One region of the Arthrobacter sp. MDT1-48-3 genome, then DNA from elsewhere that is predicted to be linked to it. Evidence: predicted binding sites of a transcription regulator. Region 1 holds the regulator's gene; the other holds the start of a gene.
The links. Region 1 encodes HrcA, which represses chaperone genes, less so after heat shock. Its sites were predicted from a motif close to TTNGCACTCGNNNNNNNCGAGTGCNAA; they were not measured.

Region 1 (9,537 bases):
CGGTTGACCTCCTTCTGCTGCAGCGCCTGGACGGCCTTCGCCATGGCCAGGTAGGTCTTGCCGGTACCGGCCGGGCCGATGCCGAACACGATGGTGTTGCGGTCGATGGCGTCGACGTACGTGCTCTGGTTCAGCGTCTTGGGGCGGATGGTCTTTCCGCGCGACGTCAGGATGTTTACGGACAGCACCTCCGAGGGACGGGCGGCGCTCTGCGTCTTGAGCATCGTGACCAGCTGCTCGAGGACCTGGGGCGAGACCGTGGCGTTGTTGCTGGCCATGGTCTGGATCTCACCGATCAGCCGCTCGGTGCGCAGGACGTCCGCGGAAGGTCCCGTGATCGCCAGCTCGTTGCCCCGGGCCTGGAGGCTGACGCCCGGGAACGACTCCTCGATCAGGCGGAGCGCCTCGTCGTTGGAGCCGAGCGACTGCACCATCTGCTGGGTCGATTCGAAGACGAAGGTCCTGGTGTCCAGTCCTGCCGCATTGATGCCTGTTGAAGATTCGCTCATAGCTCGGCCGTCCGGCCTCTGATCGCCCCTCGCTGGAGTAGTCGTCCTGATGATCTGGTCCTGTCGTGCTCTCGCAGCAGGAATGCCAATGTTACGGCATCCCCCTTTTGTCAACAGGAGCGGGACCGCCTTGATTCCCTCGGGGTCGACGGCGGCGAACGCTGCCGAGCCGCACTCGGCTTTCGTCGCGAATCGGCAACGGCTTCGTATCGATCGGGTTTCAGTCCTGCCACCCGCCCGTATTCGTGGCGGGGCGTTCCCTGCGTTGTGCCAAGCTGAATCAGGTCCGGCAGGACCACCGCAAGCGGCCGGCGCCTCGTCCGACAGGGGCGTCCCCCGGCCGGGACACGGACATTCCACCGATAGACCCGCGCACCAGTGCGCCCGACGGAAGGGGGCCGGCATGAACGAGCAGGACCCCCTGAGGAAGAACCGGCTGGGGCTGCGAAGCATGCTCCTGGTCTCCGGCGGGGTGCTCGTCGCCAGCAGCGTGTACCTCCTCCCCAACGTCGGCCCGAACCAGGGCGGCGCGCCGACCACGTCGCTTCCGGCACCCCTGCAGCCGACGTCGTCCGCAGGGGAGGCCGGTGCGTCCCCGACCGTACCGGCGGTCCGGAGCGAGGGCGCGGCAGCCGGGCCCGCCGACGCGGTCCAGCCCCTCCTCCCGGTCTACTGGCTCGGCGACGTCGACGGCAGCGACAAGCTGTTCCGCGAATTCCTGGTGGCACCGGCCGAAGGCTCCGGAGATCCGATCGCCGACGCCGTGCAGCTCATGACCTCGGGGCGGCCGCTCGACCCCGACTACCGCTCCCCGTGGCGGGCCGCGTCGAACGTGACGTCCTCGATCTCCACGAAGAACGTCATCACGCTCGACATCTCCTCGGACGCCGTCTCGGAGGGACTCGGCGAGGACGAGGCCCGCCTCGCCCTCCAGCAACTGGTCTACACGGCGACCGCGGCGGCGTCCGACGCCGGCCTCATCACCGGGGGCGAGGCCAGCTCGGTGGTCGTACTCGTGGACGGGACGGCCGGCTACCGCGCCTTCGACGCCGTCGACCTGGACGGCGAGTGGACCCGGGACCCCGCCAACCTCGCTCCGGTGTGGATCATCGATCCGCAGGAGGATGTCGAGGCCGACACCGCGGGCCTCACGATCCACGGGGTGGGACCGGCCGCCGAGCAGTCCCTGGACTGGCGGATCGACCGCAGCATCGACGGCTCCGAGGACGGCGACGCCGCCCTCTTCCGGGACGGCTCCGTGGACATGGCCCCGCAGGACGGCGCACCCGGGGCGTTCTCCTTCTCGGTCACCCTTCCACCGGGCCGCTACGAGATCACGGTGTCCGCGCCCTCGGACGCGACCAGCGCCGCTGATTCGAAGACCGTCGTCGTCCGATAGCCGCGCCTCCCGCCCTACCAGCGACCGAGCAGGTGGTTCAGCAGCACGAGTGCGGCCGGACCGGCCGAGGACGACCGCAGGACGTGCGGACCCAGGCGGGCCGTGCTCGCACCGGCTGTCCGCAGTCTGGCCAGCTCGGTGTCACTGATGCCGCCCTCCGGGCCGACCACCACGGCGGTCGACGTCGGGACGTCGAGGGCGCCTGAGGTGCGCAGCTCCGACACCTGCTCGGCGAGAGACACCTCGGCGTCCTCGTGGAGGACGACGACCCGATCCACCGTCGACGCCCAGGCCACCAGTCGCGGCGTGTCGAGCACGCCATGGACGGTCGGGACGAACGAGCGGCGTGACTGCTTCGAGGCGGCGGCCACGAGCGAGGTCCACTTCTGCCGGCCCTTGTCCTCCTTGTCCCCGCGCCAGCGGACAATGCTGCGTTCGGCGTGCCAGGGGACGACGGCGTCGACGCCGAGTTCGGTGGCCGCTTCCACGGCCTGCTCGTCGCGGCCGCCCTTCGCGAGGGCCTGGACGAGCACCAGGCGGTGCCGGGGCGCCGGATCCTGCCCTGCGCTCTCCACCATCAGCTCCACGGTCCCGGCCCCGACCGCCGAGACCAGCCCGCGGAGCCGGTAGCCCGCACCGTCGGAGACGTCGATGCGCTCACCGGCCGTGAGCCGCCGGACCGTCGCGGCGTGGCGCCCCTCGTCACCGCCGAGGACGAACACGGCACCGGGCGCTGCGGACCGGACTACCTCACCCGGTCCGAAGAAGAGGGGTCGCGTCATGGTCAGCGGTTCCCGAGACGCTCCCGCAGGCGCGCGAACACGCCCGAACCGCTGCTGGCCAGCTGTCCGTCCGTGTACTCCTCGTTGCGCAGTTCCGCGAGCTTGCGGAGGAGTTCCTCCTGCTGGTGGTCGACGTTCCGGGGCGTCTCGACATTGAGGTGGACCCGCAGGTCCCCCCTGCCCTGGTTTCGCAGGTGCGTGACGCCGAGGCCGCGCAGGGTGAGGATCTCGCCGGATTGCGTGCCCGGCTTGATGACCAGCTCCTGGTCGCCGTCGTAGGTGTCCAGGTGGACCGTGGTACCGAGCGCCGCAGCCGTCATCGGGACACTCAGCGTCACGTGCAGGTCGTCGCCGTCACGCAGGAAGGTCGCATTCGTCTCGACCCGGATCTCCACGTAGAGATCGCCCTGGGGTCCGCCGGCGATGCCGGCCTCGCCCTGTCCGGCGAGCTGGATGCGCGTGCCCGTACCGACCCCGGCGGGGACCTTGATGGTGAGGGTGCGGCGGGCGCGGATGCGCCCCTCGCCGCTGCACTCGTGGCACGGGCTGGGGATGACCGTGCCGTACCCCTGGCAGGTGCCGCAGGGCGCGCTCGTCATGACCTGGCCGAGGATCGAGCGCACGGCCCGCTGGACCTGGCCCGAACCACCGCAGATGTCGCAGGTGCGGGGCGAGGTGCCGGGCTGGCAGCACGTGCCGTCGCAGGTGGGGCACACCTCCGCGGTGTCCACCTCGATCTTCTTGTTCGTGCCGAAGACGGCATCCTTCAGGTCGATGCGCACGTTGATGAGCGCGTCCTGCCCGCGACGCGTCCGCGAAGGAGCACCCGGCTGCTGGCCGCCTCCGCCGAAGAAGGTCTCGAAGATGTCCTGGAAAGCGAAGCCCGAGCCCGAGTAGCCCGAGCCGTAGCCGTTGTCGGTCCCGTTCTCGTTGCCCGTCGTGTCGTAGACCCGCCGCTTCTGGGGATCCGACAGGACCTCGTAGGCGTGACTGACGCGCTTGAACTCCTCCGACGCGTCCTCACCGGGGTTCACGTCCGGGTGGAGCTTCCGCGCGAGCTTGCGGTACGCCTTCTTGATTTCCTCCCCGGTCGCACCCTGCGCCACACCGAGGACCTCATAGTGATTACTCACTCGTGCACATCACTTCCTGTTGGAGACTTTTGTCTTGTGCTCGCCGGCCGGGCCGGCGGAATACTGCCCGGATCGCGGGATACCGCCCGGATCAGGGCCGGAGGCTATTCCTCGAGGATCCTCGAGAGATAGCGGGCGACGGCGCGCACCGCGGCCATCGTCGTCGGATAGTCCATCCGGGTGGGTCCGAGGATGCCGAGCTTCGCACCGGCATCCGGGCCGTAGCCCGTCGCGACCACGGAGGCCTCCGACAGGCCCCCGTAGGGGTTCTCGCTGCCGATCCTCACCGAGATCCCCCGCGCGTCGTACTCCATCTCGGACAGGAGACGGAGCATCACCACCTGCTCCTCCAGCGCCTCGAGGATGGGCCCGATGCTCAGCGGGAAGTCGCCCGTGGACCGCGCGAGGTTCGCGGTACCCGCCAGCAGGATACGGTCGTCACGGCCGAGTCCCGCGAGCTGCTCGAGCGCCCTTCCGATGGTACTCCCGTGGGCCCGCAGTGCAGGAGGAAGCTGCGAGGCCGCGACCGCGAGCTCGCCGGGCAGGGCGGAGAGCTTCACACCCGACACCGCGGAGAGGATCCGCTGCTTCAGCTCCGCCAGCTCGGCCTCCTGGAGAGCGGCGTGCGTCCGGACGATCCGTTGCTGGACCGTGCCGTTCGTCGCGATCAGGACCACGAGGATCTGCTGCGGCGCGAGCAGCACGAATTCGATGTGGCGCACCGAGGCCCCACCGACCCGGGGGAACTGCACCACGGCCACCTGGTTGGTGAGCTGCGCCAGCAGCCGGACCGTCCGGTCCATCACGTCGTCGAGGTCCTCCGCTCCTTCGAGCAGCGTCTGGATGGCCTTCTTCTCCGGCGCGGAGAGGGGCTTAACCTCCGAGATGCGATCCACGAAGAGCCGATAGCCCTTGTCCGTGGGGATCCGGCCCGAACTCGTGTGGGGTGCGGCGATCAGGCCCTCCTCCTCGAGGACGGCCATGTCGTTACGGATGGTGGCGGACGAGACACCGAGCTGGTGGCGGTCGACGAGGGCCTTGGAGCCGACGGGCTCCCGCGAATGGACGTAGTCCTCGACGATCGCCCGGAGGACCTCCAGGCGTCGTGGTTCACTCACTTCGATGTCACCTCCGGGTTCCACACTCGCTTCCCGGGCGGCCGGAGGCGATTAGCACTCGACACACCCAAGTGCCAAGTCTAGTACGTCCGGGCCGATTGTTAGCATTGGGAACCCGGGCTGCGGCAGACCGCCGGTGCCCTCGCGGGAAGGACGGGCTCGGCATGGACCACGGCTGGGGGGCACAGGACATCTCGACGCCCAGGAGGGTCGCGCTGCCCGATGTGCCCGTCGAGAAGGACATGGTCCTCGAGGACGTCCAGAGCGGTTTCGTGGGCGCCGTGATCCGCGTCGAGAAGTCCGGCGGGCTGCACGTGATGGTCCTCGAGGATCGCCGCGGCAAGCACCGCACGTTCCGGCTGGGCCATGGCTTCCTCCTCGACGGCGCACCCGTGCACGTCGTCGCACCCGTCGCGCGGACGGCGCCCGCGTCCCTGCGTACCGCCTCCGGGTCCGTGCGGGTCGAGGGTGCACGGGCGAGAACGGCCCGGGCCAGCAGGATCTGGGTGGAGGGGAAGCACGACGCCGAACTGGTCGAGAAGGTCTGGGGCGACGACCTCCGGCTCGAGGGCATCGTCGTCGAGCCGTTGCACGGTGTCGACGACCTCGAGGGAGCCGTCCGGGACTTCGGCCCCGGCCCGAACCGCCGGCTGGGGATCCTCGTCGACCACCTGCTGCCCGGCACCAAGGAGTCCCGCATCGCCCAGCAGGCGATGACCGTGCCCGGCGCCCGCAGCCACGTCCTGATCGTGGGCCACCCCTACGTCGATGTGTGGCAGGCCGTGAAGCCGGCAGCCCTCGGGCTCGAGGCCTGGCCCGTGGTCCCCCGCCACCAGGACTGGAAGACGGGCATCCTCGCCGGCCTGGGCTGGCCCCACGCCGACCAGGCCGCGGTCGCCCATGGGTGGAGGCGCATCCTCGCGGGGGTCAGCACCTACGCGGATCTGGAGCCCTCGCTGCTGGGCCGCGTCGAGGAGGTCATCGACTTCCTGACCGCTCCGGCAGGTCCTGCCTGAGCGGTCGGCGCCCGACCACCACGTATCCTTGGAGCACGATCCGGGGGAAATGTTCCGCCGCCAGCAAAGGAATCGAAGTTGCCCAACACCGCCGACCACCAGCACCACGGACGGGGCGAGTCCCAGTCCGCGTTCGAAGGAACGCCGGCCAACGCCCTTCCACTGACCGCGTCGGAGGACCGCCAGTTCGCCACCCTGGCACACTTCGGCGGCATCCTGGGATTCATCCCGTCCCTGCTGATCTTCCTCATCTTCAAGGACAGGGGCCCCTTCACCGCGCAGGAGTCCAAGGAGGCACTGAACTTCACGCTGCCGCCGACGATCCTCGCCCTGGTCGCCTGGCTCCTGTCGCTGGTGCCGGTCATCGGCGGGATCTTCGCCGTCGTGAACGCCCTCATCTGGGTCACGATCACCATCTTCTCGGTCAACGCCGGCATCCAGGTCAACCGCGGGCGACCCTACCGGTACCCGCTGAACCTGCGCCTCGTCCGCTGACCGGCGGGGCGCCGCATCCGCCGGTCCCGGTCATGGGTCTCCCGATCCACCGACGGCGCGCCCGGCCGTCATCAGCGGTCCCGGCTCGCGCCGTCCGCACGACCGTGCGGTCAGTCGGGCAGCAGTCTCCGCACGACGGCGTCCGCGAGCAGCCTGCCCTGGAAGGTCAGGACGACGCGGCCCGCGAAAGCTGCGGCAGGCTCGACGAGCCCGTCGGCGATCAGCCCGGCGATCGCCCTGCGGCCCGTCGCCGTCAGGGAGCCGGTCGGAAGCCCCTCACGGAGCCGTACGCGCAGCATGACGTCCTCGACGTAGCGATCCTCCGCCGACAGGATCTCGCGTCCGGCCGCGGGTGACCGCCCGATCCCGAGAGCCTCGGCGTACGGACGCGGATGCTTCACGTTCCACCAGCGCGTGCCGCCGACGTGCGAATGCGCACCCGGGCCGGCGCCCCACCAGTCGCTCCCTCGCCAGTAGGCCAGATTGTGGCGACACTCGTCGGCGGGCGTCCGCGCCCAGTTGCTGACCTCGTACCAGTGCAGGCCGCCGGCGGTCAGCATCTCCTCCGCGAGGGCGTACTTGTCCGCGTGGTCGTCGTCGTCGATGGGCGGCACCTGTCCGCGGCGGATGCGCGAGGCGAGGCGGGTCCCGTCCTCGATGATGAGCGCGTACGCGGAGATGTGGTCGGGCCCGTACGAGAGGGCCGTGGCCAGTGAGGTCCGCCAGTCCTCCAGCGACTCCCCCGGCGTCCCGTAGATCAGGTCCAGGCTGACCTTCAGCCCGGCCTCGCGCGCCCACTGCACGGCCTGCGGCACGCGCTCGGGCGAGTGCGTGCGGTCGAGCACGGCGAGCACGTGGGGCACCGCGGACTGCATGCCGAACGAGACGCGGGTGAAGCCGGCCTCCTTCAGGACGCGCAGCGACTCCGGCGTGACGGAGTCGGGGTTGGCCTCGGTCGTGACCTCTGCATCCGGGGCCAGACCCCACTGCGCGGTGGCCGCGCGGAGGATCGAGGCGAGGTCCTCCGCCGGCAGGAGCGTGGGAGTGCCTCCGCCGAAGAAGACGGTGGACAGCGGCCGGGCCGGCACTCCGGAGGCCTCGAAGACGTGCGCACCGAGGGCCAGCTCCGCCAGCACCGATCCCGCGTAGGCGTCCTGCGACGCCCCGCCGCCGAGCTCCGTCGCGGTGTAGGTGTTGAAGTCGCAGTAGCCGCAGCGGACGGCGCAGAACGGGATGTGCACATAGAGGCAGAAGTCGCGCCCGAGCGCGCCGTCCGCTGCCTCCCGGGGCAGGACGCCGTCCTCGGGTGCCGGGAGGCCGAGTGGAAGGGCGCTAGGCACGCGGACCAGCCCCCTCGAAACCGTGCGGGGTCACTTCTTGGCTTTGTCCTTCGACTCGTCGGACGACAGCGCGGCGATGAAGGCCTCCTGGGGCACCTCCACGCGCCCCACCATCTTCATGCGCTTCTTGCCTTCCTTCTGCTTCTCGAGCAGCTTGCGCTTGCGCGTGATGTCGCCGCCATAGCACTTGGCGAGCACGTCCTTCCGGATGGCCCGGATGCTCTCCCGAGCGATGATGCGCGCGCCGATGGCAGCCTGGATGGGCACCTCGAACTGCTGGCGCGGGATGAGCTCGCGGAGCTTGCCCGTCATCATGACGCCGTAGGCGTAGGCCTTGTCCCGGTGCGTGATGGCGCTGAAGGCGTCCACCTGTTCGCCCTGCAGGAGGATGTCCACCTTCACGAGGTCGGAGACCTGGTCGCCGTCGGCCTTCCAGTCCAGGGAACCGTAGCCGCGGGTCTTCGACTTGAGCAGGTCGAAGAAGTCGAAGACGATCTCCGCCAGCGGAAGCCGGTACCGGATCTCGACGCGGTCCTCGGACAGGTAGTCCATGCCGCCGAGGACGCCGCGGCGCTGCTGGCACAGCTCCATGATCGCGCCGACGAACTCCGACGGCGCGAGGATCGTCGCGGACACCATCGGCTCGCGCACCTCGGCGATCTTGCCCACCGGGTACTCGCTCGGGTTGGTGACCTTCATGATGCGCTTGTCCTCGAGCGTGACCTCGTACTCGACGTTCGGCGCCGTGGAGATCAGGTCGAGGTTGTACTCGCGCTCGAGGCGCTCGCGCGTGATCTCGAGGTGCAGGAGGCCCAGGAAGCCGACACGGAAGCCGAAGCCCAGCGCCGCCGACGTCTCCGGCTCGTAGACGAGAGCGGCGTCGTTCAGGGTGAACTTCGCGAGCGCGTCCCGCAGCACGGGGTAGTCGGTGCCGTCGAGCGGGTAGAGGCCGGAGAAGACCATGGGCTTCGGATCCTGGTAGCCGCCCAGCGACTCCGCGGCGGGCTTGGCGAGGTTGGTGACGGTGTCGCCGACCTTCGACTGGCGCACGTCCTTCACACCGGTGATGAGATAGCCCACCTCGCCGACGCCGAGCCCCTTGGAGGGTTTCGGCTCGGGCGAACTCACGCCGATCTCGAGCAGTTCATGGCTGGCCCGCGTGGACATCATCTGGATGCGCTCGCGGGGGCTGAGCTTTCCGTCGACCACGCGGACGTAGGTCACCACGCCGCGGTACGTGTCGTACACGGAGTCGAAGATCATCGCCCGGGCCGGCGCATCCGGATCCCCGGTCGGGGCGGGGAGGTCGCGCACGATCTTGTCCATCAGGGCCTCGACGCCGACCCCGGTCTTCCCGGAGACCATCAGGACGTCCTCGGGCTCGCCGCCGATGAGGCTCGCCAGCTCCGCGGCGTACTTCTCCGGCTGCGCAGCAGGCAGGTCGATCTTGTTCAGGACCGGGATGATCGTGAGGTTGTTCTCCATCGCGAGGTACAGGTTCGCGAGGGTCTGGGCCTCGATGCCCTGCGCTGCGTCGACGAGCAGGATCGCCCCTTCGCAGGCCGCGAGCGAGCGTGACACCTCGTAGGTGAAGTCGACGTGGCCGGGGGTGTCGATCATGTTCAGCGCGTAGGCGGTGCCGTCCACCTCCCAGGGCAGCCGGACGGCCTGCGACTTGATCGTGATGCCGCGCTCGCGCTCGATGTCCATCCGGTCGAGGTACTGCGCCTTCATGTCCCGCTGCT
Region 2 (21,510 bases), on a different contig from region 1:
CTCCGCCGGCTGAACAGCCGGAGAGAGCCAGCGCAGAGATCATGGCAAAGGCCGCGGTGACTTTTCCGTAATGCGCGCGCATTGTCTTTCCTATCGGTTGATTGAGCAGTGCGGTGCGGGGCGGACGCCGGCGCACCAGGAGTGCTGGTCGGGGAGTGCTGGTCGGGGAGTGGTGCTACTTGACGCTGCCGGCGCCGAGCCCGCTGCTCCAGAAACGCTGGAGTGCGAGGAAGGCGATGATCAGCGGGAGGATCGAGACGAGCGCCCCGACGATCACGAGGGACCGCAGTTCGGGGATCTGGCTGATCTGGCTGTTCCAGGCGTACAGGCCCAGCGTCACGGGGAAGAGGTCCTGGTCGCGGAGCATGATCAGGGGCAGGAAGAAGTTGTTCCAGATCGCGACGAACTGGAACAGGAAGATCGTCACCAGCGCCGGTGCCATGAGACGTGTGGACACCGTGAAGAAGGTGCGGATCTCTCCGGAGCCGTCGAGCCGGGCCGCCTCGAGCAGTTCCCCCGGCACGCTGGCGGCGGCGTAGATCCGTGCCAGATAGACGCCGAAGGGACTCACGAGGCTCGGCAGGAACACGGCCCACATGGTGTTGGTGAGGTTCACCTGGCTGAAGATCAGGAACAGGGGCAGGGCCAGGGCGGTCGCGGGGACCAGGACGCCGCTGAGGACGATGTTGAAGATCGCCTCGCGTCCCCTGAACTCGTACTTGGCGAGCGCATAGCCGCACATCGCAGCGATGATCGTGCCGATCAGTGCGCCCACGCCGGCGTAGAGGGCGGAGTTGAGCAGCCAGCGGCCGAACAGTCCGTCGCCGTAGGAGAAGAGCCGTCCCAGGTTGCCGAAGAACGTCCCGAGGGAGTCCGCGGTGAACCACAGGGGTGCGGTCGAGGTGACCTCGCCGCCCGTCTTGGTGGACGTGGTCAGCAGCCACCAGATAGGGGTCAGGAAGTAGAGGGTGAAGACCCCCATGATGAGCATCGCGGCGCTGCGGGACATGACGCTCTGCCGCGGTCCGCGGGTGCGGGTGTCGGCGCTGTTCGCCGTCGAACGTCCCCCGCGCTGGCGCTTGGGGGCGGTGGCTGGGGCTGCCGTCACTGGGTGACCTTCCGCTGGGTCGACTTCAGGAAGATGAAGGAGAGGATGAATGTGGCGAGGGCCAGGACCACGGAGAACGCCGCGGCGAGGTTGTAGTTCGGCACGGACGCCGTGGTGTAGACCGCGAGGTTCGGTGTGAAGGTGCTGTTGATCGCCGAGCTGAAGCTGCGCAGCGTCTGCGGCTCGGCCAGGAGCTGGAGCGTCCCGATGATGGAGAACACGGCGGTGAGGATGATCGCGGGGATCACCAGGGGGATCTTGATGCGCCAGGCGATCTGGATGTTGCTCGCACCGTCGAGCCGGGCCGCCTCGTAGATCTCGGTGGGGATGGCGAGCAGCGACGAGTAGATGATGAGCATGTTGTAGCCCACGTAGACCCAGGTCACGATATTCGCGATCGCCCAGAGGACGAGGTTGCCGGACAGGAAGTCGATGTTCGAGGTGACCGCGCCGAAGGGGGAGAGCGACGGCGAGTACAGGAATCCCCACATGATCGCGGCGATCACCCCGGGCACGGCGTAGGGGGCGAAGAACGCGAGCCGGAAGAACTTCTTGCCCTTGAGCAGGGGAGAATCGAGGAGCAGCGCGAACAGCAGGGCGAGGCCGAGCATCACCGGCACCTGGATCGCGCCGAAGAGCAGCACGCGTCCCACGGATTCCCAGAACGCGGTGTTCTGGAACACCTGCTCGTACTGGACGAAGCCGCCGAAGACCTGCCGTGGCTTGCCGAATGTGCCCTCGCGCTCCACGGTGAGCAGCGACTGGACGACGGCGTAGACGATCGGGATCGCGTAGAAGGCGAGGAACAGGATCGCGAAGGGTGCGATGAACAGGGCCACCGCGCGGCGCTGTGCCCCCGACGAGCGGTTCTTCCTCGTGGCCGGGGGCGCCTTCGGGGCCTCCGCCGGCGTACTAATGACTGTCATTGCCTGCATCCTTTCGGCTCTGCGACGAGCCGTCGGTGTCGGGACGTGCTGGGGTGGTGCGAACGACGCGGACGGCGCCGGCGGGAACGACGACGACGTCGGCCACGGCCTCGGAGGTCAGCAGTTCCAGGCCGTGGACCCGGTGCTTGCGGTCCTCGGCGGAGTGGTTGATCAGGAAGAGGTAGTCGTGTCCGTTGCCGCGGCGGGTCACGGCCTCGAGGCCGGACTGCGCCTCGGTCAGCCGGACCCCGGCGGTGACGGCGGCGCGCAGCAGCAGGTCCTTCAGGACGCTGCCGTCGAGCACGGTGCCGACGTACCAGGCCTCGCCCGTGCCGAAGCGGTTGCGGGTGACGGCGGGTGCGCCGGCGTGATGGCCGGTCGCATAGCTGAGCACCGGCTCGGCGGTGGTCAGGCGCAGCGCCTCCGACCACAGGGACGCGGGCGAACCGTTGTCGAGTGGAAGCGGATGCGCCGGATCGAGGGGGAAGAACTCCTCGGAGCGGACGCCGAGCAGATCCCGGAAAGCCCCGGGATAGCCTCCGGGCCGCACCCGCTCGTTCTCGTCGACGATCCCGCTGAAGAAGGTGACGAAGGCAGAGCCTCCGCTCTCCACGAAGTCGCTGATGACGGCGGCGTGCTCGTCGCGGACCAGATAGAGGTTCGGGACCACCACGAGCCGGTAGGCGGAGAGGTCGGCGCCGGGCGGCACGACGTCGACGGTGATCCCGGCATCCCAGAGCGCCCTGTACGCGGCATGGATCTGCTCGATGTACCGTACGTCGCCGGACGGATGCGAGTCCTGGTCGTGGGCCCACCAGGCCTCCCAGCTGAAGACGAGCGCCACCTCGGCATGCACGGTGGTGCCCGCGAGCTCGCGCAGCTTTCCGAGCGAGGAGCCGAGTTCGACCACGTCGCGCCAGATCTGCGAATCCGTGCCGGCATGCGGCACCATCGCGGAGTGGAACTTCTCGCTGCCCTGCAGGGAGGCCCGCCACTGGAAGAAGCACAGGCCGTCGGCGCCACGGGCGAGGTGGGTGAGTGAGTTGCGGATCATCTCGCCGGGGCCCTTGGCGATGTTCCGCGGCTGCCAGTTCACGGCTCCGGTGGAGTGCTCCATGAGCAGCCAGGGCCGGCCCTGCGCGAGCCCGCGCGTGGTATCGGCGGCGAAGGCCAGCTCGGCCAGCGGCGCGTCGAGGCGGTGGTCGAGGTAGTGGTCGTTCGCGATGACGTCCATCTCCGGTGCCCACGTCCAGTAGTCCTGGTTGCGGATGTGCGCGGCGACCATGAAGTTGGTGGTCACCGGGGCATCGCTGTTCCGACGGAGGACGGCCTCCTCGGCCGAGTAGTGCGCGAGCAGTTCGTCCGAGCTGAAGCGGTTGAAGTCGAGCGTCTGCGTCGGGTTGGTGGCCGAGAGGGTGAGCCTGGGGGGCAGGATCTGCTCCCAGGCGGAGTAGCGCTGGCTCCAGAAGGCGGTGCCCCACGCCGCATTGAGCGCATCGAGATCCCCGTAGCGAGCGCGGAGCCAGTCCCGGAACGCCTCGGCGGAGACATCGCAGTAGCACAGGGAGTTGTGGCACCCGATCTCGTTGGAGACGTGCCAGATGCGCAGGGCGGGGTGGCTGCCGTAGCGCGCGGACACCTTCTGCACGAGGGCGAGGGCGGAGTCCCGGTAGACGGGGGAGCTGGGACAGAAGGCCTGGCGGCCGCCGGGCCAGCGGACGGTGCCGTCGGCCGCGCGGGGGAGGATCTCGGGATGCGCCGTGCTCAGCCACGCGGGGGTCGACGACGTCCCGGTGCCGAGGTTGACGCCGATCCCGTTCTCCGCGAGGAGGTCCATCACCGCGTCGAGGTTCTCGAAGCGGAACGTGCCCTCCTCGGGCTCGAGCTCCGCCCAGCCGAAGATGTTGACGGCGACCAGGTTGACGCCGGCCTCCTTCATCAGCCGGACGTCCTCGTGCCACACGGACGGGTCCCACTGCTCGGGGTTGTAGTCGCACCCATACACGAGCTGTCCTGTGCCGGACAGTCCTGCGACGGTGGTTGTGCGTGCCAAGCCTGCTCCTCGGTGGGGGTGTGCCGAATCCCTGCGACTGCGTGAGGGAGAAGACGAGCGGCGTTCTGTGAACGCTCCCAGAATTGGGCGGCCGAGCTCTCCATCGAGAATCTGTGAACGTTCCCAGAGTAACTGCGGTCACATCGGCTGTCAACGGCGGTCGATGCTCCCGCTGCTCGACCGGTACGTCCCTCCCTGCGCGGCGACGTCCGTCCCGGACCTCCGCAGCAGCGGGAGTGTGGCTCTCGGCCCCCGTGGAGTTGTACCGTTCTCGAACCACTCTTCTTCCTGGGAAGGTTTCGATGATGAGACGTTTTCTCCGTAGCTCCGCCCTGCTCGCCGCCACGGCGGTCGCCCTGTCCGTCGCCGGCGCGTCCCCCGCGTCGGCCATCACCGAGGGCAGCCCGACGGCGAGGAGCACCCGAATGTGGGGCTGATCCTCGCCTACGGTGACGATGGCGGCCGGTACCGTTGCTCGGCGACCCTGATCGAGCCGACCGTCCTCCTGACCGCGGCGCACTGCACCGACGGGACAGTGGGAAGCACCCTGGTCACCTTCGACTCCGTGGTGGCTGTGGCGCCGCCCGCACCGTTCCCTGACGCAGCGGATGCGTCGGTGGGGTACACGGACGCGGAGATCACCAGCGCCGGCTACCTGTCGGGCACCGCTGCCACCCATCCCGGGTACTCGGACTTCACGGATGTCGACAACTGGAACGACGTCGGTCTCATCGTCCTCGACGAGCCGGTCACCGATATCGAGCCGGCGACGATCGCGCCGGTCGGGTACCTCGACCAGTTCGCGTCGCCCGCGCTCAACCGGACCCTCTTCGAGGTCGTCGGCTACGGCACGGAGGTGCGCAAGCCGGAGGCCGGCCCGCAGAAGCCCCAGCCCATGTCCTACCCGCTGATCCGCCGGAACACCACATCGCCGGGCCAGAAGCTGACGCCGCAGATCCTGCAGTTGCAGGGCAACCCGAACGACAACCGCGGCGGAGGCGGCACCTGCTTCGGTGACTCAGGCGGACCCGTGTTCCACGGTGACTACATCGTGGCCGTCACGAGCTACACCTACACCGCGAACTGCCGCTACCTGGGCGGCTACCAGCGCGTGGACATCCCCGTGGTGCAGGACTGGCTCGCCGACGAGCTCTGACATCGTCCTGCCGGGGTCAGGCCCCGCCGGTGATCCTCGACCGCAGGACCGGCACCCCTGGCCCCGACAGGTCGGCGAGATACGCCGGGCGTCCGGCGAGGCACATCACGAGGGCGAGCAAACTTCCACGGACCTCGGGCCCCTCGCCGGACGCGAAGGGGGCGTCGGTCGCGTCCAGTCGCAGGCCGGATGCGACACGGCGACTCGGGACGGTGAAGTTCCTCGCGACGAAGAACTCCGCCACCGGCAGCAGGGCGTCGACGCCGGGCTGCGTGGCGATGCCCAGCGGCCGCCGGATGTCCTGGGCGTGCACCACGATCTCCCCGAGGTATGCCGGCAGGTGCGGCGACGGTGCGATGGACAGGTTGACCACGGCGCGGAACCGGTCGAGCGTCGCCGCGGCAGTGGGGCCGCGGTGCTCGGACAGCCTGCGCCGGTTGTGAACGGCAGGGCGGAAGCCCGCGAGGAGCATGCTCCTGATCCACGTCCGGCCACCGACGGAGGCTGCCGCCGAGAGATGCGCCGTCACCTCCTCGACGCTCCATTCGCCGCAGAGGGTAGGCAGGTCCCACTGCTCCGGGGAGAGCGCGGCGAGGTCGTCCGCAAGGGACGCACGCTCCGCATGGACCAGGTCCCACAGCGCGTCACCGGCAGTCACGACCGCGCGGCCCCCGGTGCCGGAGGCCGCGCGTCGTCGTGCCGGCCCGAGGCCCGGCGTCATGCCGGCTGCTGCTCCCCGTACTTGGCCTGGACGGCTTCCCAGTCGCCGGTCCGGGCGATGGGGTCCATCCACATGATCTCCCAGGCGTGGCCGTCCGGGTCCGCGAAGGAGCGCGAGCGCATGAACCCGAGATCCTGGGCCTTGCCCTCGGTGGCGCCGGCCGCGAGGGCCCTGTCCACGAGGGTGTCGATCTCGGCGGGATCCTCCACACCGAGGGCGTTGATGACGGCGGAGGTGGTGCGGGTGTCGGCGACCGGCTTGTCCGTGAACAGCGCCCAGTGATGGTGCCCGAGGACCATCAGGTAGATGGTGTCGCTGATGATCACGGCCCCGGCGTCGTCGTTGGAGAAGTTGGGGTCGAGCGTCCAGCCGAAGCTGGTGTAGAACTCCTTCGACGTCGCGAGATCACTGACGGGGAGGTTGATGAAGACGTTGGTGGACATGGCCGCTCTCCTGTTCCTGTGGTGGCCCTGCTGGGCTCTTGGTACCTCTGAGACGGACGGTAGCTCGGGAAATCATCTGTGCCGGACGGTCGATCCGGCAAGGGGTACCACGGCAGGGGCGCGACGGCGGTCCTCTCCACGCCCGCGGATTTCTCGTGCGCACCTCTTGCTAAGCAGGCTGATCAGGGCCACAGTGAGGTGGAAAACCACAGGGGAGGCCGACCATGAGTACTTCTGCCGAGCACGTGTCCGACGCACCCACCACCACCGGGGAACCGGAGCTGAAGCGGGTCCTCGGACCCAAACTGCTCCTCCTGTTCATCGTCGGGGACATCCTCGGGGCCGGCGTCTACGCCGTGACGGGCACCATGGCCGGCACGGTCGGCGGCCTGGTCTGGCTGCCGTTCCTGCTCGCCTTCATCGTGGCGACGCTGACCGCGTTCTCCTATCTCGAACTCGTGACGCAGTACCCCCAGGCCGCGGGGGCCGCGCTCTATACCCACAAGGCGTTCGGCATCCACTTCGTGACCTTCCTGGTGGCGTTCGCCGTCGTCTGCTCGGGCATCACCAGCGCCGCCACGTCCGCGAACGTGCTCGCCCAGAACTTCTTCGGCGGACTCGAGATCAACGGCTGGCTGGACATGCCGGGCCAGGGTGTGATCACCGCCGTCGCGCTCGGCTTCATGGTCCTCCTGGCCGTGATCAACCTCCGCGGGGTCGGCGAGAGCGTCAAGTTCAACGTCGTGCTGACCCTCGTGGAGGTGGCGGCACTGTGCATCGTGATCGGTGTCGGGTTCCTCGCGATGGCGCAGGGCAACGGCAACGTCGGTGAGATCTTCGTCTTCACCGACTACCAGGACAAGGGCATGTTCCTCGCGGTGACGGCCGCGACGTCCATCGCGTTCTTCGCCATGGTGGGCTTCGAGGACTCCGTGAACATGGTCGAGGAGACCCAGAACCCCGAGCGCATCTTCCCCCGGACCATGCTGACCGGCCTCGGCATCGCCGTCATCTTCTACATGCTGGTGGCGATCTCCGTGGTCACGGTGCTCAGCCCCACCGAACTGGAGGGCATCCGGGAGGCCGAGGGAGCGGCCCTGCTCGAGGTGGTGCACAAGGGTTCGCCCGATTTCCCCATCGACAGGATCTTCCCCTTCCTCGCCGTCTTCGCGGTCGCCAATACGGCCCTGATCAACATGCTCATGGCGAGCCGCCTGATCTACGGGATGGCACGGCAGGACGTCCTGCCCCGTCCGCTCGCCAAGGTCCTGCCCGTGCGCTGCACGCCCTGGGCCGGTATCGCCTTCTCGACCGTCCTGGCCCTCGGTCTGATCCTCTACGTGACCAGCGATCCCGACAGCAACATCGTCGCGAACCTCTCGGGCACCACGGCGTTCCTGCTCCTGTGCGTGTTCACCATCGTGAACGTGGCCTGCGTGGTCCTGCGCCGCAAGCGGGACGTCAACCGGAAGGTGTTCTTCACGTCCCCGGGCCCGCTTCCCGTCGTGGCGGCACTCCTGTGCGCCTTCCTCGCCGGTCCGTGGGTGGGGCGCGACGTCGTCCAGTACCAGATCGCCGGCAGTCTCATGGCGATCGGCGTCGTGCTCTGGCTCGTGACCTGGCTGATCAACCGCAGGACCAATACCGAAGCGGGCGACCCGACGGCGGTCGACGGCTGAACAAGCGCCCGGCTGCCGCTAGCATCGCAGCATGGAGATCCTCCGCTACGCAGCCTTCACCGACCGCGCCGACGGCGGGAACCCCGCCGGGGTGGTCCTCGACGCCGACGGCCTGACGACCGGGGAGATGCAGGCCATCGCCACCGGCCTGGGCTATGCGGAAAGCGCCTTCATCTCGGAGCGGTCCGGCGGCGCGGCCACGATCCGCTACTTCGCACCCGAGGCCGAGATCCCGTTCTGCGGCCACGCGACGATCGCCACGGGAGTCGCGCTCGCGGAACGCGAGGGGGCAGGGACCCTGCTCCTGTCGACGCCGGTCGGCCCGCTCGGCGTCGACAGCAGGAACGTGTCGGGCCCGTTCGTCGCGTCCCTCGTGACGGTCGAGCCGCGGGTCGAGGTCATCGCGCCCGCCGTCCGCACGGACCTGCTGCGCCACCTGCGCCTGGGCGAGGACGACCTGGCCCCTGACCTGCCCGTGATGCTGTCCTTCGCGGGGAACATCCATCCGATCGTGCCCGTGCGCAATGCCGCCGTCCTGAGGAGCCTCGACTACGACTACGACGGGCTCAAGCGGCTCATGGCCACGCAGGGATGGAATGCGACCGTCGCCGTCGTGCACCGGCTCGGTCCCGCGGTCTTCGAGGCCCGCAATCCGTTCCCTCCCGGCGGGATCCGCGAGGATCCTGCGACCGGGTCCGCGGCGGCATCCCTGGGCGCCTACCTGCGGGCACGGGGCGAGGTCACGCCGCCGGCGACCCTCACTGTGCACCAGGGAGCCGACGTCGGCCGTCCCTCCGTCATCACCGTCGGCATACCCCGCACGGGCGGCGTGACGGTCTCGGGCGGAGCCGTGCCGATCGGCGCATAGGAGCGCGCCGCCACGGAGATCTGCGCGCTAGGGTCCTGCGATGGGTGCCGACAGGGCGTTCGTGGCGGACATGAGATCGGCGGGCGCCAGCTCGATGTCCAAGCCGCGCTGGCCCCCGGACACGAACACCGTCGGATGGTCGTGGGCCGACAGATCGATCACGACGGGGGAGGGCTGCCGCTGCCCGATGGGGGAGATCCCGCCCAGCACGTAGCCCGTCCGCCGCTGGGCCAGTGCGGGATCGGCCATCGCGGCCTTCCGCTTGCCGAGCGCGACGGCCAGCGCCTTGAGGTCCAGGGATCCGCTGACGGGCACGACCGCGGCAACGAGAGTGCCGTCGACGCTCGTCATGAGCGTCTTGAACACCCGCTCGGGTGGGACTCCCAGGGCGGCGGCCGCTTCCAGCCCGTAGGAGGAGACGCCCTCGTCGTGCTGGTAGGGCCGGGCGGTGAAGGGGATGCCGGCCGCGGTGAGGGTGGCCAGTGCGGGGGTGCTGCGGGACCCTGCGACCTTCCTGCCCACGGCACCTCCTCGGGTGTTACGACGCTGCGGCGACGTCTCCCGCCGGCGCCAGCTCCCGGACGTCCGGGTGGCCCCAGGCGCCGGTGAAGTCGCAGGACAGGATGAAGTCGGTCATCACCGGGCCGGTGAGGACGAGCCCTTCGAGATAATCTACGCCGTCGCGCCGGGCCGGTTCCACTCCGCGGGACCGGAGGGCGTCGAGGACGGCACTGGTGTCCGTCGGGTCCGCTTCGTCCGTGCCGTCCGAGGTGGCCACGGCTCGTAGGGAGGACCAGTAGAGGTAGAGGCCCTCGACCTCATCGAGGGATGCGAGGGTGCCGTCGGCGGTGACGGTGGTGCATTCCTGGAGGAATTCTTCGATGTGCTGCGTCATGGTGGTGATCCTTTGCAGTGTCTGGAGAGCAGTGCCGGTGCAGGATGGGCCGGCGGAGGGGACCGCCCGAGCGTGATGTGCTCGGGAGCGATCGGGTGCGGGAGTGCGAGGTGCGCAGTCACCGCGTCAGGGCGCTGGAGAGCCCGCGGGAAGGGGTTACGTCGTCAGGACAGCGCGGCGCGTGCCGGGGCGTGGACTGGACGTGGGCGCAGGTCGGGATGCTGCACCGCCTGCGAGCGGCTGTGGAAGAAGGGCTTCGTGGTTGCTCATGATGCACTCCCCCTATCGGGGATGGTGCTCTGCTGTTGCGTGCCCGGCGGTAGCACCGGGGAACGAAGAGAAGAACCGGGGGCAGCCGCCTTCTTCTAGACAACTGCCTTCACCCTACGCCCTTTCCGCGCCGATGGCCCGGAGAGGCTCGGCTACAGTACAGATATGCCCCCTCGCACCCGTAACCGCCGGGCGACGATCAATGACGTCGCGAGCGCCGCGGGGCTCTCCCGGGGCACCGTCTCCCGGGTCGTCAACGGCGAACGCTACGTGTCGGACGAGGCACGGACAGCCGTCGAGGAAGCCATCGCCCAGGTGGGATACGTGCGCAATTCGGCCGCGAGGAACCTCGTGACCCAGGAATCCCGGGCGATCGCCCTGATCATCCACGAGCCGCACTCGCTCCTGTTCGAGGACCCGAACATCGGCTCCATCCTCCTCGGCGCCAACGCCGTGCTCTCGAAGGCCGACTACCAGCTCGTCTCGCTCATCATCGACTCGGACCGGGACAGCCGCAGGGTCGCCGACTATCTCCGGGGCGGGCTGGTGGACGGTGCGGTGATCGTCTCCGCCCGGGCGTCGGACCCCATCGCGTCGGCGGTGCGGGACATCGGTGTGCCGGCGGCCTTCGTGGGGCATCCCCCCGGCACGCCCGACCTCCCGTACGTCGCCATCGACAACGCGGCGGCGGCCCAGGCGATCACGCGGCGGCTCGTGGAGACGGGCCGCAAGCGGATCGGCATGATCGCCAGCGCGATGGACCGGGACTCGGGACATGACCGGTTCACCGGTTTCCGGAACGCCCTGGGCGGGCGCTTCGACGCCTCGCTCGTGGTCGAGTACCCGCTCTACACCTACGCGGCGGGCCTCGAGGGGATGCAGGAGCTGCTGCGTCGCTGCCCCGAGATCGACGGCGTCTTCGCGGCGTCCGACGCCGTCGCCGCGGGGGCCATGACAGCCCTGCAGGAATCAGGACGGAAAGTGCCCGACGACGTCGGGATCGTCGGCTTCGACGACAGCAGCTGGGCGCTGCGTACCCGCCCGCAGCTGTCCACGGTCAGGCAGCCCGCGGACCTGCTCGGCAGCACCGCCGCAGAGCTCGTCCTGGCCCAGATCAGGGGACTGCCGAGTCCGGTGCAGGTCCTGGAGACCACCGTCGTCTGGCGTGATTCGGCCTAGTCCGGGTAGCGCCCAGCCCAAGGAGGACCGCCATGTGGATCGGGTTCATCGAGTTCGACGTCCTGCTCGGCGACGTGCATTCGCTGAAGGGCAAGCGCTCCGTGGTGCGTCCGCTGGTGTCGGACCTGCGCCGCACGTTCGAGGTGTCCGTCGCCGAGGTCGGCAACCAGGACCTGCACCGCCGGGCCGTCGTCGGGGTCGGCATGGTCGGGGGCGACCGGCAGCACCTGGTGGACGTGCTGGATCGCGTGGAGCGATACGTCGCCGCGAGGCCGGAGGTGGAGCTCCTGAGCGCCCGGCGGCGGCTCCTGAGCAGCGAGGACTAACGCCGGCAGGCGGGCGGGTGCGGACTCCGGTCCGCCCCACCGGGTGCCCGCCCGCGCGCTGCCCTCAGGAGGTCGCGAGTCTGTGCAGCGCGCCGTCGTCGAACGCGTCGAGCAGCGCCCGGATGTCCTTGTACACCTCGACCGCCCCGGCGTCGCGCAGCTCGGCCTCGCTCGTTCCGCCCGAGGCGAGTCCGATCGTGGGGATCTTCAGGTCGGAGGCGGCGAGGACGTCCCACACCGAGTCCCCAACGAACACGGCGTCTGCCGCATCCAGGCCGCCCGCGTCGAGCGCCGCCCGGAGGATGCCCGGGGAGGGCTTGCTGTTCTCGGCGTCGGAGGAGCTGGTCGCGGCGCTGATCGCCTCGTCGGCGCCGATGATCCCCCGCAGCACGCCCAGTTCCTGCTGGGAGGCGGACGACGCGAGGACCACCGTGAGGCCGTCGTCGGCGCAGCGGCGCACGAGGTCCGCGGCTCCCTCGAAGGAGCGGAGGCCGGGCCAGTAGGTCGAGAAGACCGCGCCGTGCGTCGCGTCGAGTTCGGCGTCCTCGTCGGCGTCGCGGTCCTCGCCGAGGAGGTGCGCCACGAGTTTGTCGCCGCCCATCCCGATGGCCCTGTGGATCTCCGCCATGGGGACGTCGTGGCCGAACCGGCGGAACGCCTGCCACCAGGCGAGGGTGTGCTGGTAGTTCGAGTCGACGAGGGTCCCGTCGACGTCGAAGAGCACGCCGTGCCGTCTTCCCGGTGTCTCCGCCGTGCCGTCCGCCATCTGCTGCCTCCCGCTCGATCCGTCTGTTCTCCCACCGAGTCTAGGAACGCGGACACCCGGACGGTGCGCGGCACGGTCGGTTGCGGGCAAGGGCGATGTGTGGCCTGCCGTCACGCCGGGCCGGCGGGCTCGACGACGACCGCCACCCGTTCGTCGCCGATGCGGGTCAGCACGAGCGTGGCCTTCTTGCGTCCCTTGCCCGATCCCGTCAGCAGCTGCTTCCGCACCTCCTCCGGCGTCACGGACGTGCCGCGCTTCTTGATGTCGAGGACGCCGATGCCTTCCGAGCGCACCCATGCCCTGAGCGCCTTCACGTTGTAGGGCCGTACCTGCAGCACGCGGTAGGCGCGCGCGAAAGGAGTGTCGGTGAACGACGGCGCGCAGATGTAGGCGATCATCGGGTCCAGCAGGTGCCCGCCGAGCTGCGCTGCGAGGTCCGCCACGAGTTCGGCGCGGATCACGGCGCCGTCGGGCTCGTAGAGGTAGCCACCGGGCTCGCCGACCGCGGCGGTGGGGCCCTCGCCGAACTCCGCCCCCGACACCATCTCCGCGGCGCCGCGGGGACCGATGACCAGCGCAGCCCGCCGGACGCCGTCGCGGCGGAGCGCGTTGAACCAGAGGCCCACCTCGGTGACGTCCCCGTCCACGGAGATCCACTGCGCCTCGCACGTCGACGGGATCGCCCCGTGCGGCATGCCGGGGCCCATCTTCACGCCGACGGGCGTCCCGCCGTCCGCCAGGCGCTGCACGAAGGACAGGGGAGGCGAGAACGCCTCGGGGTCGAAGAGTCGCGACGTACCCGACGTCGTCGTGGTCCGGCGTGCCGGATCGAGCCACACGCCGTCGTAGTCCGCGGTGTCCACGGATGCTGCGTCGGCGTTCACGACGCGCGCGTTGGGGAAGGGCAGCAGGTTCATGGTCGCCGCCGCGGCGGTCGTCTCGTCGAGTTCGACGGCGGTGACCTCGCGATCGAGGGTGGCCAGGGCCATGCTGTCCGCGCCGAGGCCGCAGCCGAGGTCCGCGACCCTCACGAGCCCGGCGTCGACGAAGCGCTGCGCATGGCGTGCCGCGACCATCAGGCGCGTGGCCTGCTCCAGTCCGGTCGAGGTGAACACCATGTGCTCCGCGAAGGGCCCGAACTTCGCGGACGCCTTCGCGCGCAGGCGTGACTGCGTGAGGGCGGCGGCGACCACCTCGGGGGAGTGGCCGGCCTTCCGCAGCTGCTCCGAGAGGCGCAGGCTGTCTGCCTCGGTGTAGGGCCCGAGCGAGTTCAGCAGCTGCCAGCCCTCGGGCGTCAGGATGTCCGCGATGTTGTCCGAAGCCATGCTGCCAGCCTAGGCGAAGTAGACGCCGATCCTGTTGCCCCGGATCCGCTCCACCTGGATGTCCACGTCGTACACGTCCCGCAGCACGTGCGGTGTCATGATCTCTTCCGGCGTGCCCGAATGGATCAGGGCGCCGTCGCGCATCGCCACAATCGTGTCCGAGTAGCAGGAGGCGAAATTGATGTCGTGGATCACCAGCACCACGGTCTTCCCGAGGTCGTCCACGAGCCGGCGGAGCAGACGCATCATGTCCACGGAATGCCTCATGTCGAGGTTGTTGAGCGGTTCGTCGAGCAGGATGTAGTCGGTGTCCTGCGCCAGCACCATGGCGATGAACGCCCGCTGGCGCTGCCCGCCCGAGAGCTCGTCCACGAACCGGTCGGCCAGGTCGGTGAGGTCGAGGTAGTCGAGCGCCCGGTCGATGTGCTCGCGGTCGACCACGGTGGGCCGCCCGTTGTTGTGCGGGAACCGGCCGAACCCCACGAGGTCGCGCACGGAGAGCCGGACCGTCAGCTGGTTCTCCTGGCGCAGGATGGACAGGGTCCGCGCGAGGGCGGGACCGGGCGTCGTGCTGACGTCCAGCCCGTTCACCCGGACCGAGCCGGCGTCGAGCGGGAGGAGCCGGCTCATCATCGACAGGAGGGTGGACTTCCCCGCGCCGTTGGGTCCGATGATCGAGGTGACACCCCCGCTCGGGATGGTGCAGGTGACGTCGTCCACCACGGTGGAGCTGCCGTAGCGCTTGGTGGCGTGGTCGATGGTGATCATCGGATACGGCCTTTCAGGAGGAGTGCGAGGAAGACGATTCCGCCGGTGAACTCGATCACGATGCTGAGCGCGGTGTCGAACTCGAAGACCTGCTCGAGGACCAGCTGCCCGCCCACGAGGGCGATCACGCCGAGCAGCACGGCGATGGGAAGCACGACCGCGTGCCGGAAGGAGCTGCACAGCTGGTACGCGAGGGCGGAGACGAGCAGGCCGAAGAACGTCGCCGGTCCTACGAGGGCCGTGGAGACGGCGACGAGCACCGAGCAGATCACGAGGACCAGCGTCACCGTCCGCCGGTGGTCCACCCCGAGCCCGACGGCGGTGTCCCGGCCCAGGGCCAGGACGTCGAGGCGGTGGCGCAGGCGCCAGGCGGGTACGCAGAGCCCGGCGACGACCACGGCGGAGATCAGCAGGAGCATCGGGTCCACGCGGTTGAAACTCGCGAAGAACAGGTCCTGCAGGATGATGAACTCACTCGGATCCATCAGGCGCTGGAGCAGGGACGAGGCACCCCGGAAGAAGACACCGAACACGATCCCCACCAGGAGCAGCAGGTGGAGGCTGTGCCCGCCACCGGTGAAGAGCCACCGGTACAGCAGCCAGGAGAAGGCGACCAGGAGCGTGACCTCGACGGCGAAGCGGAGGGGCGCGCCCAGTGTGAGGAGGGTCGAGGCGCCGAGGGCGAAGGCGAGGACGGTCTGGATGAGGATGTAGAGCGCATCCAGCCCCATGATGGACGGCGTCAGGATGCGATTGCCGGTGACGGTCTGGAACAGCACGGTGGAGACGCCCACGGCGGCGGCGACCAGCACCATGGCTCCGACGCGGTTCAGGCGCCGCGGCAGCACGTAGGCGAGGTTCCCCTGGAGGTCGACGAGGAGGAAGGCCGCGATGAGTGCGGCGGCGGCGATGCCGAGCACCACCAGCCAGGCGGCGGGCGGGAGGGTCTTCGCGGGCTTCCGCCCGGTCTGCACGACGGCGGTGGGCAGGGCGGTGGTCCTAGCGCGCACGGGCGGTCCTCCGGACGAGCAGGGCGATGAACAGGGCGCTGCCGACCACGGAGACGATCACGCCGACCGGCACCTCGTAGGGGAAGCGGATGATCCTCCCGAGGATGTCGCAGGCGAGGACGAAGCCTGCGCCGAAGACGGCGATCCAGGGCACGGACCGGCGCACGTTGTCACCGATGAGCAGTGACACGAGGTTGGGGACGATCAGCCCGAGGAACGGGATGGCTCCCACGACCACGACCACGACGGCGCTGATCAGGCTGACCAGCACGAGTCCGAGGTTCATGGTGCGCCGGTAGTCCAGCCCGAGGTTGGTGGTGAACTCCTCGCCCATGCCGGCCACGGTGAAGCGGTCCGCGCACACATAGCCGACGACGGCGAGGACGGCGACGATCCACAGCAGCTCGTAGCGGCCGCGGACGAGGCCGGAGAAGTCCCCGATCATCCAGGTGTTGAGCGTCTGCAGCAGGTCGAAGCGGTAGGCGAAGAAGGTGGTCACCGCCGCGATGACGCCGCCGAGCATGATCCCGACGAGCGGGACGATCAGGGTGTTCCGCAGCGGGATACGCCGCAGGACGGCCAGGAAGAGTGCGGTCCCGGCCACAGCGAAGACGGCCGCGATTCCCATCTTCGCCACGATCGGCGCACCGGGCAGGAGCAGCGTGGCGACGAGGATCCCGGCCGTGGCCGATTCCACCGTGCCGACGGTGGAGGGCTCCACGAACCGGTTGCGGGCCATGAGCTGCAGGATGAAGCCGGCCACGCTGAGGGCGACGCCTGCCAGGATGATCGCCAGCGTGCGGGGGACCCGGCTCACCAGGAAGGTCTGCCAGACATCGGGGTCGCCGCCCAGCAGGTCGGCGGGGGAGACCTCCGAGACTCCGACGAAGAGGCTGAGGACGGCAAGCAGCAGCACGGCTCCGCCGGCCGGCCAGAGGGCCGGCGATCGGGTGGAGCCGTGCTGCTGTGCGGCCCGCTGGGGCCGGAGGGAGAGTGCTGCCATGGGGGCGCCGGCCGTGGGTACGGCGGAGCGGATCAGGCCGCGACGGCCTCGTCGACGGCGGAGACCATGGCGTCGAGGTTGTTCAGGCCGTAGCCGATCAGGTACCAGCTCGCGGAGTCGAGGTAGGTGATGGCGTCGTTCTTCGCTGCGTCGGTCCCGTTGACGAGTTCGTTGTCCAGGACGGCGGATCCGGCCGCGCCTGCCTCGCCGACGGCGGCGTCCCGGTCGATGACGAACAGGTGGGCCGGGTTGACCTCGGCGATGTATTCGAAGGAGACGGCCTCGCCGTGCGTGCCTTCGTTCTTCACCGCGGCTGCGGGCTCGACCCCGAGCACGTCGTGGATGAGGCCGAAGCGGGACCCGGTGCCGTAGGCGGTGACCTCGCCCGCGCTGGTCAGCAGGATCAGGCCGTCGCCGGCGGATGCTGCCGCTTCCTTCGTCTCGGCGATCCGGGTGTCGAGGGCGTCCAGGCGTTCCGCGACCTCGTCCTCGGCGCCGAAGATGCGGCCGAGGGATTCGGTGTGCCCGGTGAAGCTCGCGATGGGGTCGGTGGCGTCCACGCTGAGGTCGATGGTCGGCGCGATCTCCGAGAGTTCGCCGTAGGAGTCCGCGACGCGCCCCGAGATGATGATCAGGTCCGGTGCGGCGGCGGCGATGGCCTCGAAGTCGGGCTCCTTCATGGACCCGATGTTCGTGGTGTCGCCGCCCTCGTAGGCCGAGAGCTGCTCGGGCAGCGTTCCCTGCGGGACGCCTGCGACGTCGACGCCGAGTGCGTCCAGCGTGTCCAGTGCGCCGAGGTCGAACGTGAAGACGGTCTCGGGGTCCACGGGCACCTCGGTGGTTCCCTGTGCGTGCTCGATCGAGACGGTCGAGGCCGCTGCCGGCTCGTCGGCAGCTTCGGAGGAACCACCGCAGGCCGTCAGGGCGAGGGTGGCCGCAGCGGCTGCGGAAAGGACGGCGAGGCGCACGTGTGCCATGGGATGAACTCCGAGTGGAAGGGGCCGGCCCGGCCCGATGTCGTGGAAGTAAGGGGTACCTTACCTCTACGAATCTAGAGGGAAGCTCGGGAATTACGCAACCGAAGCATGCCCTATTCGGAGTGACGTCGGTCACCATTTCGCCTCCGGCCTGTCAACGCTGGCACTCGCCTTGACCGAGTGCCAGCCCTTGCATACAGTCGGAGTTGGCACTCGCTCCCTGCGGGTGCTAATCCCGAGGGAAGCGTTCGCCGGCACCGCGACGACGGTTCACGCCAACCCGACGGCCTACATTCCATTGGTAACGAACGCAAAGGAGAGCCCGAGTGTCGGTCTCTATTAAGCCTCTTGAGGATCGCATTGTTGTCCGCCCCCTCGAAGCGGAGCAGACCACTGCTTCCGGCCTCGTCATCCCGGACACGGCCAAGGAGAAGCCCCAGGAGGGCGAGGTCGTAGCAGTCGGACCGGGTCGCGTCGACGACAACGGCAACCGCGTCCCCGTCGACGTCGCCGAGGGCGACATCGTCATCTACTCGAAGTACGGCGGAACCGAAGTCAAGCACGGAGGCCAGGAATACCTGGTGCTGTCCGCCCGCGACGTCCTCGCCGTCGTCGTCAAGTAGTACCCCGATTGGAAAGCCCCGGCCCGCAGTGGCCGGGGTTTTTCTCGCTGCACAAGCCTGAAAGGAATCAACAATGGCAAAGCAGTTGGAATTCAACGACGCCGCCCGCCGTGCCCTCGAGGCCGGCGTGGACAAGCTCGCGAACACCGTCAAGGTGACGCTGGGCCCCCGCGGACGCAACGTCGTGCTCGACAAGAAGTGGGGCGCCCCCACGATCACGAACGACGGCGTCACGATCGCCCGTGAGGTCGAGCTCGACGACCCCTACGAGAACCTCGGCGCGCAGCTGGCCAAGGAAGTCGCCACTAAGACGAACGACGTCGCCGGTGACGGAACCACCACCGCCACCGTCCTCGCGCAGGCACTGGTCAAGGAAGGCCTCCGCAACGTGGCCGCCGGAGCCGCACCCGGCCAGCTCAAGCACGGCATCGAGGTCTCGGTCGAGGCCGTCGCCAAGCGCCTCCTGGAGAACGCCCGCGAGGTCGTGGGCCAGCAGACCGCCAGCGTCGCGTCCATCTCCGCCCAGAGCACCGAGGTCGGAGACCTCCTCGCCGAGGCGTTCGACAAGGTCGGCAAGGATGGTGTGATCACCATCGAGGAGTCCTCCACCACGCAGACCGAGCTCGTCCTCACCGAGGGCATGCAGTTCGACAAGGGCTACCTCTCGCCCTACTTCGTGACCGATGCCGAGCGCCAGGAAGCCGTCCTCGAGGACGCGCTCATCCTGATCAACTCCGGCAAGATCTCCTCGCTGCAGGAGTTCCTCCCGCTGCTCGAGAAGGCCCTGCAGGCAGGCAAGCCGCTCTTCATCATCGCCGAGGACATCGAGGGCGAAGCTCTCTCCACCCTCGTGGTCAACAAGATCCGCGGCACCCTGAACGTCGTCGCCGTCAAGGCCCCGGGGTTCGGTGACCGCCGCAAGGCCATGATGCAGGACATCGCCACCCTCACCGGTGCGCAGGTCGTCTCGCCGGATCTCGGCCTCAAGCTGGACCAGGTGGGCCTCGAGGTGCTCGGCTCCGCACGCCGCATCACCGTGACCAAGGACGCCACCACCATCGTCGACGGCACCGGCAGCGAGTCCGACGTCGCCGACCGCGTGGCGCAGATCCGCGCCGAGGTGGAGCGCACCGACTCCGACTGGGACCGTGAGAAGCTCCAGGAGCGCCTCGCGAAGCTCGCCGGCGGCATCGGCGTCATCAAGGTCGGCGCTGCCACCGAGGTCGAGCTCAAGGAGAAGAAGCACCGCATCGAGGACGCCGTGTCCTCGACGCGTGCAGCCCTTGAAGAGGGCATCGTCGCCGGCGGCGGTTCCGCGCTGGTGCACGCCGGCAAGGCACTCGACACCGATCCCGACGTCCTCGCACTCGAGGGCGACGCGGCGACCGCCGTCGGACTCGTCCGCCGCGCCCTCGCCCAGCCGCTGCGCTGGATCGCCGAGAACGCCGGACACGAGGGCTACGTCGTCGTCGCGAAGGTCTCCGACCTCGAGGTCGGGAACGGCTTCAACGCCGCGACCGGCGAGTACGAGGACCTCGTGGAGGCCGGCATCATCGACCCGGTGAAGGTGACGCGCTCCGCACTGCGCAACGCCGCCTCCATCGCGGCGCTGGTGCTCACCACCGAGACCCTCGTGGTCGAGAAGCCCGAGGAGTCCGACGGCGAAGAGGGCCACGGCCACTCGCACTAGGACGCCTGGGCTCCGAGCCCGTCCCGTTCGACTGCAGCACCCCGGCTCCTCCGAGCCGGGGTGTTGCTGTGTGTCAGCGGGCCCGTGGCGCCTCGGTGTCGACGGGAGCGCCCACCGATCGGCTCGCGCCGGTGGGAATGCTCGGACATGCCCACCGGAGGGCCGTGATCAGTGGGTCGGTCCGCACAGCAGGACGTTCGGCGGTCGCTGTCGGGCGCTGTCGGGCGGCCGGCGCTGTCGGGCGGCCGGACGACGAAGGCCCCGGTACTCCTGGGAGTACCGGGGCCTTCGGGGTGCTGCTGGGGATCAGGCGTCGACGACGATCGCCGAGACCACGGGCTGGCGGTTGTAGTACCGGCGCATCCAGTTCGCCGTGGCCCGCTCGATGATGTCCTCCGGGTCCTGGCGGCGGCCGCCCTGGCGGTTGGAGGCGGAGTCCCGCAGCGCCTTCTCGACGGCGGCGCCCGCCTTGTCGAGGTCCTCGTCGGAGCAGGAGAAGCCCTTGGTGAAGAACTCCGGCGCCTCGACGATGTCCCCGTTGTCGGGATCGATGATCGCGAGGACCGTGACGACACCCTCCTCGGCCAGGCGGCGGCGCTCACGGAGGTCCTCCTCGGTGATCCCGCCGACGCTGTCGCCGTCGACGAAGACGAGACCGGCCTCCACCTTGCCCGAGAGCGTGGCGCGACCGCGCACGAGGTCGACCGTCACGCCGTCCTGGGCGATGACCACGTTGCGGGGGTCGACGCCCGTGGCGACGGCGATCTCCGAGTTCGCCCGCAGGTGGCGCCATTCGCCGTGCACCGGCATGACGTTGCGCGGCTTGACGATGTTGTAGCAGTACGCGAGCTCACCGGCGCTGGCGTGCCCGGAGACGTGCACCTTGGCGTTGCCCTTGTGCACCACGTTGGCGCCGATCTCGGTCAGCGCGTTGATGATGCCGTAGATAGCGTTCTCGTTGCCCGGGATGAGGGAACTGGCCAGCAGCACCGTGTCACCCTCGCTGATGCGGATGGCGTGGTCCTTGTTGGCCATGCGCGAGAGGGCCGCCATCGGCTCGCCCTGCGAGCCGGTGCAGATGAGGACCACCTTGTGGTCGTCGCTGCGCTCGAGCTTCTTGAAGTCCACGAGCAGGCCCTGCGGGATGTTGAGGTAGCCGAGGTCCGCCGCGATGGTCATGTTGCGCACCATCGAGCGGCCCACGAACGCCACCTTGCGGCGGTGCTGGTGTGCGGTGTCGATGATCTGCTGGATGCGGTGGATGTGGCTCGCGAAGCTCGAGACGATGATGCGGCGGGGGGCGGTGCGGAAGACCGCGTCGATCGCCGGCGCGAGGTCCTTCTCCGAGGTCGTGAACCCGGGGACGTCGGCGTTGGTGGAGTCCGTGAGGAACAGGTCCACGCCCTCGGCGCCCAGGCGTGCGAAGGCGCCGAGGTCGGTGATGCGGCGGTCCAGGGGGAACTGGTCCATCTTGAAGTCGCCCGTGTGCAGCACCATGCCGGCCGCGGTGCGGATGGCGACGGCGAGGCTGTCCGGGATGGAGTGGTTCACGGCGACGAACTCGAGGTCGAAGCCGCCCATGGTCCGACGGTCGCCCTCCTTGACCTGCACGGTCTTCGGGGTGATGCGGTGCTCCTTGAGCTTCGCCTCGATGAAGGCGAGTGTGAGCCGCGAGCCGACCAGGGGGATGTCCGCGCGTTCCTTGAGCAGGTACGGGACGGCGC

Region 2: the regulator HrcA is predicted to act here: its motif matches at 17,634-17,660, upstream of groES (co-chaperone GroES).

What each region holds. Positions count from the first base shown of each region.
Region 1 is NZ_JBTNDL010000014.1:1,473-11,009, reverse strand. It holds gene ACX80L_RS17395 (PhoH family protein) at 1-509, opposite strand, end outside; gene ACX80L_RS17390 (GerMN domain-containing protein) at 913-1,908, shown strand; gene ACX80L_RS17385 (16S rRNA (uracil(1498)-N(3))-methyltransferase) at 1,923-2,690, opposite strand; gene dnaJ (molecular chaperone DnaJ) at 2,693-3,823, opposite strand; gene hrcA (heat-inducible transcriptional repressor HrcA) at 3,928-4,941, opposite strand; gene ACX80L_RS17370 (DUF3097 domain-containing protein) at 5,106-5,957, shown strand; gene ACX80L_RS17365 (DUF4870 domain-containing protein) at 6,036-6,452, shown strand; gene hemW (radical SAM family heme chaperone HemW) at 6,563-7,792, opposite strand; gene lepA (translation elongation factor 4) at 7,823-9,537, opposite strand, start outside.
Region 2 is NZ_JBTNDL010000001.1:58,916-80,425, reverse strand. It holds gene ACX80L_RS00365 (ABC transporter substrate-binding protein) at 1-82, opposite strand, end outside; gene ACX80L_RS00360 (carbohydrate ABC transporter permease) at 176-1,009, opposite strand; gene ACX80L_RS00355 (ABC transporter permease subunit) at 1,105-2,043, opposite strand; gene ACX80L_RS00350 (beta-galactosidase) at 2,021-4,087, opposite strand; gene ACX80L_RS00345 (hypothetical protein) at 4,393-4,524, shown strand; gene ACX80L_RS00340 (trypsin-like serine protease) at 4,515-5,243, shown strand; gene ACX80L_RS00335 (maleylpyruvate isomerase family mycothiol-dependent enzyme) at 5,260-5,964, opposite strand; gene ACX80L_RS00330 (VOC family protein) at 5,961-6,407, opposite strand; gene ACX80L_RS00325 (APC family permease) at 6,632-8,086, shown strand; gene ACX80L_RS00320 (PhzF family phenazine biosynthesis protein) at 8,118-8,954, shown strand; gene ybaK (Cys-tRNA(Pro) deacylase) at 8,982-9,476, opposite strand; gene ACX80L_RS00310 (hypothetical protein) at 9,493-9,849, opposite strand; gene ACX80L_RS00305 (LacI family DNA-binding transcriptional regulator) at 10,285-11,298, shown strand; gene ACX80L_RS00300 (DUF503 domain-containing protein) at 11,331-11,624, shown strand; gene ACX80L_RS00295 (HAD family hydrolase) at 11,689-12,390, opposite strand; gene ACX80L_RS00290 (class I SAM-dependent methyltransferase) at 12,501-13,715, opposite strand; gene ACX80L_RS00285 (iron ABC transporter ATP-binding protein) at 13,725-14,483, opposite strand; gene ACX80L_RS00280 (iron chelate uptake ABC transporter family permease subunit) at 14,480-15,493, opposite strand; gene ACX80L_RS00275 (ABC transporter permease) at 15,483-16,496, opposite strand; gene ACX80L_RS00270 (siderophore ABC transporter substrate-binding protein) at 16,529-17,473, opposite strand; gene groES (co-chaperone GroES) at 17,800-18,096, shown strand; gene groL (chaperonin GroEL) at 18,170-19,786, shown strand; gene ACX80L_RS00255 (ribonuclease J) at 20,093-21,510, opposite strand, start outside.